Linked DNA regions of Kordia sp. SMS9. The protein of the gene in region 1 interacts with the protein of each later gene in a pairwise test. Links are inferred from orthologs where the notes say so. Each region holds a gene or a part of one and is shown on either strand. Other genes may lie near its edges.

The links.
Region 2: the proteins of uvrB (region 1) and uvrA interact in binary tests that used the Escherichia coli proteins (3 or more experiments, as listed by UniProt). The link is inferred for Kordia sp. SMS9 from one-to-one orthologs.

The regions. Positions count from the first base shown.
Region 1 is NZ_CP031153.1:2,828,434-2,831,752, reverse strand. What follows is about bases 337-3,319. They hold uvrB (excinuclease ABC subunit UvrB), read left to right. Parts: upstream 337-825; coding sequence 826-2,814; downstream 2,815-3,319. Other genes in these bases: KORDIASMS9_RS12220 (hypothetical protein), read left to right, coding at 2,908-3,319; KORDIASMS9_RS12230 (hypothetical protein), read left to right, coding at 337-609. Also shown: more of KORDIASMS9_RS12230, read left to right, coding at 79-336. UniProt on the Escherichia coli protein: The UvrABC repair system catalyzes the recognition and processing of DNA lesions. A damage recognition complex composed of 2 UvrA and 2 UvrB subunits scans DNA for abnormalities.
Region 2 is NZ_CP031153.1:3,899,333-3,903,013, forward strand. Bases 52-3,396 are described here. They hold uvrA (excinuclease ABC subunit UvrA), read right to left. Parts: upstream 3,087-3,396; coding sequence 252-3,086; downstream 52-251. Other genes in these bases: KORDIASMS9_RS16530 (hypothetical protein), read right to left, coding at 52-113. Outside these bases: more of KORDIASMS9_RS16530, read right to left, coding at 1-51; KORDIASMS9_RS16540 (hypothetical protein), read right to left, coding at 3,640-3,681. UniProt on the Escherichia coli protein: The UvrABC repair system catalyzes the recognition and processing of DNA lesions. UvrA is an ATPase and a DNA-binding protein. A damage recognition complex composed of 2 UvrA and 2 UvrB subunits scans DNA for abnormalities.

The DNA.
Region 1 (3,319 bases):
TATCTCAAAAACATAAAATTCTTCAGCAAAATACTTGACTTTTAGTATTTTAGTCAGCATCACTTTAAAATGACACTTATGAAATATTTTCTAACAATGCTCTTGGTGAGTTTCTCTATTGCGATAACCGCACAAACCAAAAAAATACCACACGAAGAAGCTGTGAAAACAATTGACGGAACGCTAACACGCATGTTGCAATTGCTTTCAGTGGAGAAAGGAAATGCGATAGATACAAAGTCCTTAAAAGAATTATTTTTACCAAACGTAACATTCAGTGTGCGTGCGTCAGATGAAAAATATCCAAATCCTTTTGAAACCGTAAACTTGGAAGATTTTTTAGAATCCCTAAATGATAATTATTACAAACAAGGTTATGAAGAAAAAGAACTAGGGAAAGTCGTAAATGAATTTAACGGAATTGCCAATGTTTTTCAAAGTTTCATAGGCAGCGATTCCGAAGGCAACACCGAAAAAGGAATCAATAGTTATCAATTGGTCTACTTAAAAGATCGTTGGTGGATTGCCAATATGATCTGGACAATGGAAACGGATGAAGTCAAAATTCCGAAGAAATACTTTCACGAAAACTCAAAGAAAAAGCAGTAAAAGTCTATACTTTTCATCACAACATTTAAAAATCATTAGAAGTTACAAACCTCACTCCTTTTCCGTATTTTTGTACGATATGCGTTAAGGATGCTTCGACTTGGCTCAGCAGATAGCAGCAAGTTACCATGTAACGCGTATAGCACGCCGTAAAAGTACACTGAGCTTATCGAAGTGAACTTTTGCAGAACGCCAAAAAAAAAGCACTGACAATATATGAAGTTTAAAATTGTATCTGATTTTGAGCCTACGGGCGATCAACCGCAAGCTATTCAACAACTTACATCCGGACTTGAAACGAACGAGCAATACCAAACATTACTCGGTGTGACAGGTTCAGGAAAAACGTTTACGGTTGCCAATGTGATTGAAAAAGTGGAAAAACCTACGCTAGTGTTGGCACATAACAAAACCTTGGCAGCACAGTTGTATTCAGAATTTAAGCAGTTTTTTCCTGAAAATGCGGTGGAATATTTTGTGTCGTACTATGATTATTATCAACCAGAAGCCTACATTCCAACTTCGGGAACGTATATAGAAAAAGACTTATCGATCAATGAAGAAATTGAAAAGTTGCGTTTGAGTACAACCTCTTCCCTACTTTCTGGTCGCCGCGATGTCATTGTGATTGCGTCGGTTTCGTGTTTGTACGGTATTGGAAATCCAGTGGAATTTCAGAAAAATGTCATAAAATTAGAGCGTGATCAAGTGATTTCGCGTACAAAATTATTGCATCGTTTGGTGCAAAGCTTATATTCACGTACCACAGCAGAATTTACACGCGGTTCGTTTCGTGTAAAAGGTGATGTCGTAGATGTGTTTCCTGGATATGCAGATTTTGCCTTTAGAATTCACTTTTTTGGAGATGAAATTGAAGAAATAGAATCCTTTGATCCAGGCACCAATACCGTGTTGGAAAAATATACACAACTCAATATTTATCCTGCTAATATGTTTGTGACTTCTCCAGAAGTATTGCAAAATGCTATTCATCAAATTCAGGAAGACATGGTGAAGCAAGTGGACTATTTTAAAGAAATTGGCAAACATTTAGAGGCAAAACGCTTGGAGGAACGCACGAATTTTGACTTAGAAATGATTCGTGAATTGGGCTATTGTTCTGGAATTGAAAACTACTCAAGATATTTGGACGGTCGTGCCCCAGGAACACGTCCTTTCTGTCTGTTAGATTATTTTCCAGATGATTATTTGATGGTCGTAGACGAAAGTCACGTAACAATTTCGCAAGTGCATGCTATGTATGGCGGCGATAGAAGCAGAAAAGAAAACTTGGTAGAATACGGTTTCCGTTTGCCTGCCGCGATGGACAACCGACCGTTGAAGTTTGAAGAATTTGAAGCGATTCAGAATCAGGTAATTTATGTAAGTGCCACACCAGCAGATTACGAATTGCACAAAACCGATGGTGTGTATGTAGAACAAGTCATTCGTCCGACAGGATTGTTGGATCCTGTGATAGAAGTGCGTCCAAGTTTGAATCAGATTGATGATTTGGTAGAGGAAATTCATCTGAGAGTTGAAAAAGACGAACGTGTGTTGGTGACGACGTTGACAAAACGAATGGCGGAAGAATTGACCAAATATTTATCGCGAATCCAAATTCGGTGTCGTTACATTCACAGTGATGTGGACACGCTAGAACGTGTACAAATCATGCAGGATTTACGAAAAGGTTTGTTTGATGTGTTGATCGGTGTGAATTTACTGCGTGAAGGATTGGATTTACCAGAAGTTTCCTTAGTTGCGATTTTGGATGCAGACAAAGAAGGCTTTTTACGTTCAAATCGTTCCTTGACACAAACCGTGGGAAGAGCAGCGCGAAATGTAAATGGAAAAGCGATTATGTATGCAGACAAAATGACTAAAAGTATGCAGCGAACCATTGATGAAACCGCATACCGAAGGGAAAAACAAATTGCATACAATGCAAAACATAACATTACGCCAAAAGGCTTGAACAAAGCTTTGAGTTCTATTCTTGGGAAAGATGACAGCTTAGCGTGGGAAGATACGATAGAAGCAAAAGCGGCGGCTGAACCCGATTTGGAATACTTAACCAAAGCGCAAATAGAAAAGTTAATTCGCGAAAAGCGGAAATCAATGGAAGCGGCTGCAAAAGAGTTAAACTTTATGGATGCTGCCAAATACCGTGATGAAATTAAAGTATTGCAGGAAAAACTGTAACAAAACTTTAGTTCGTAACTCCTACTTGTGTAACAATTTACATACTATACACACTTGAAAGAAAAAATCACTTTAGTTATAGAAATCGCAGCAATGGTAGGAGGAATAATTGCGATTGTTTTAGGTTTTAACTCCTCTCCAACAGACTGGATACTGCTTATTATTGGATCTATCATACTTCTGTTAGTAGCATTATGGTTTAAAATAGCTACAATAAAAGGACAGGAAGATATTCATAGTGCTTATCAAAAATATCTAAGAGAATTCAAAAGTAATGCAGATCAAGTGATTGTGAATTTAGACAAAGCAATTATTCAAGAAACAAATCATTATTACACAAAAACAGTAGTAGAAGGACAAGCTGCGGCGTTAAATATCGTTGCTGGTTATGGACATCACAATGAGCAAACTATTAAAAGTACGTCTTGCGATGTAAAATTTAAGGTAAAATATCATAAAAGAACACTCACTTTAAAAACCTCCATTTCTAAAGATGAAACAAACG
Region 2 (3,681 bases), 1.1 Mb from region 1 along the record:
GTTTTAGAAGCTTGTGTTTCGTTGTATTCGGCAGCATGGTACACTTCATCTTTCGGAATCTTGACAGTATATGTTTCACCTCCGATTTCTATATTTTCAATTCTGTAGTCCATTTTTTGATTTTTTTCCGTTTTACAACCTATGGAAAGTGCTAAAAGTATAATTAGGATAGTAGAACCAAACTTCATGATTTTTAGATAGATTTCTATTTTGTATTCTTAACTGTTGCATTAGAGATTAAAAATACACATTTATGCTAACTCTTTCTTTAAAAAACGCGCGGTGTGACTTTTTTTATGGTTGGCAACTTCTTCGGGAGTTCCCGTAGTGATCACTTTTCCGCCGCCTTTTCCACCTTCGTAACCAATATCAATAATATAATCTGCCATTTTAATCACGTCCATATTGTGTTCAATGACCACAATGGTATTTCCTTTGTCTACCAATTTGTTCAACACTTCCATCAACACACGAATGTCCTCAAAATGCAGTCCAGTCGTAGGTTCGTCTAAAATGTAAAAAGTATTTCCAGTATCTCTTTTAGACAGTTCTGTTGCCAGTTTGATGCGCTGTGCTTCACCACCAGAAAGTGTGGTACTTTGCTGTCCGAGCGTAATATAGCCCAATCCCACATCTTTGATGGTTTTGAGTTTTCTATAAATTTTTGGAATGTGTTCGAAAAATGAAACGGCTTCGTTCATCGTCATTGCCAACACATCTGCAATAGATTTCCCTTTATAGCGAATTTCCAAGGTTTCCCGATTGAAGCGTTTTCCTTGACACGTTTCACAATCTACACATACATCTGGCAAAAAGTTCATTTCTATGACACGCAATCCACCACCTTGACAGGTTTCGCAGCGTCCACCTTTTACGTTAAAGCTAAAACGGCCTGGTTTGTACCCGCGAATCATCGCTTCGGGAGTTTTGGCATACAAACTTCGTATTTCGCTAAAAACGCCTGTATACGTTGCAGGATTTGATCTTGGTGTACGACCAATGGGCGATTGATTGATGTCAATTACTTTGTCAATATGTTCCAATCCTTTAATGCTTTTGTACGGCATTGGTTCTTTCACGGCATTGAAAAAGTGTGCATTCAAAATAGGGTAGAGGGTTTCGTTGACTAAAGTCGATTTTCCACTTCCAGAAACACCTGTAACACCAATCATTTTCCCCAAAGGGAATTCTACAGAAACATTTTTCAAGTTATTCCCTGTCGCACCTTTTAAGACTAGTTTTTTACCGTTTCCTTTTCTTCGTTCTGCTGGTACCGGAATTTGCTTATTGCCGTTTAAATAGGCTGCTGTGAGTGTATCATGTGTTAACAATTCTTTGGGTGTGCCTTCTGAGATGATTTCACCACCGTGTCTTCCTGCATTAGGACCAATGTCAATCACGTGATCGGCGCGTTCAATCATATCCTTGTCATGTTCTACGACGATGACGGAGTTGCCAATGTCACGTAAAGATTCAAGCGAATTGATCAGTTTCTCGTTGTCTCTTTGGTGCAAACCGATGCTTGGCTCATCTAAAATGTATAAAACACCCACTAATTGTGAGCCAATTTGTGTGGCCAAACGAATGCGTTGTGCTTCACCACCCGAAAGTGATTTGGAACTTCTGCTCAACGAAAGATAATTTAAACCAACATCTAACAAAAATCGCAAACGCGTTGAAATTTCTTTGATGATTTCTGTGGCAATTTTTTGTTGCTTTTCAGAGAGATTGTTTTTTAAATCTTCAAACCATTCGGACAATTCTACGACGTCCATGTTTGCCAGTTCGGCGATATTCCTGTTGTTGACTTTAAAGTATAAAGATTCTTTGCGTAAGCGCGAACCGCCACATTCAGAACAATTTACTTTGTCCATATAATTTTTTGCCCAACGTTTGATAGAAGAAGAATCGCTGTCTTGAAATTGATTTTTGATGAAACTGATAATTCCTTCAAAATCAATCTTATAATCGCGGGTAACGCCCAACGTTTTGCTTACCACAGAGAATTTTTCGTTTCCACCGTTCAAAATCACGTCCATTGCTTCCTTTGGAATGTCTTTGATTGGATCGCTAATTTTAAATTCGTAGCGTTCGGCAATGATTTCCAATTGTTTGAAAATCCACGACTTTTTATATTCGCCTAAGGGTGCAATTCCGCCACCTTTAATGGTTGCTTTTGTATCGGGAATGACTTTATGTTCGTTGACTTCGTGCAACGTTCCCAATCCGTTGCAGTTGGGACACATTCCTTTTGGAGAGTTGAACGAAAAGGTATTTGGTTCTGGATTTGGATAGGAAACTCCCGAAGACGGACACATGAGGTTTCGACTGAAATAACGGGCTTCTGTCGGCGCATCTTGATCAATCACCATTAAAACATCATCACCATGGTACATCGCCGTTTTGATCGTTTCTGTCAAGCGTTTGTCATTGTCTACATCGTCGTCAATCTTCAAGCGATCAATCACAATTTCGATTTCGTGGGTTTTGTAACGATCTACGCGCATTCCTTTTTCTATATCGAGGATGACACCATCTACACGTACTTTTACAAAACCTTGTTTGGCAATATTTTCAAACAACTCGCGGTAATGTCCTTTACGCGAACGTATGACAGGAGCGAGGACGTTGACACGTTTTCCTTTAAAATCGTTGAGAATTAGGTTTTTGATCTGTTCATCGCTGTAACTGATCATTTTTTCGCCTGAGTTGTAACTATACGCATCCGAAGCTCTGGCAAATAATAGTCGCAAGAAGTCATAAATCTCGGTAATGGTTCCAACCGTAGAGCGTGGACTTTTGCTCGTAGTTTTTTGTTCTATGGCGATTACGGGCGACAAACCATCAATTTTATCCACATCTGGTCGTTCGAGTCCACCGAGAAATTGGCGCGCATACGCAGAAAATGTTTCAATATAACGGCGTTGTCCTTCGGCATAAATCGTATCAAAGGCTAAGGATGATTTTCCACTGCCAGAAAGTCCTGTAATTACGACTAGTTTTTCTCTAGGAATCGTAACATCAATGTTCTTTAAGTTGTGTACTCTAGCACCTTGTACTTCTATATTTTCTTCGTATTTCGTCATAGCTTTTTGCAAAAACGCAAAGATACGAATTTTACTAGCAGAAAGTAAGCTAGATGAATTCCAATTTTTCACAATCATATAATTTATATGCATTGTGATATCTCTTTCTGTTTGGCAGTAGTTTTAGCTATGTTTTTAGTGCTATTTTAAAATTGTTAGGTATTTGTTAATTAAGGTGTTACCGTAAACCATTGTAAGTAGATAGTTATAGTTTTATAATTCACAAAAAAAAAATATATATCATGAAAAAAAAGAATTTAAACTCGTTAGCACTGAACAAGAAATCAATTTCTAATTTTAACACACCAGCTATTAAAGGTGGAACTTTTGTATCGATCTCTTGTCAACCTTTAGGAATTTGCGCTGAGACAGACGGATGTAACACAGATGATTGTAATCATACTGTAGGGTGTCCTTCGGATACTTGTACTGCAGTAGGATGCAACCCAACGAACACTTGTGAAACGATATCTTGCGAGCCTGTAGGTATTTGTAGATAGTATGATGTGAATCATATAGAGAAGCCGTTTCAATAGTTGTTGAAGCGGTTTTTTTAGTACTTTTTTTCTGCTCTTCTTTTCGTGAAAAATGCTTT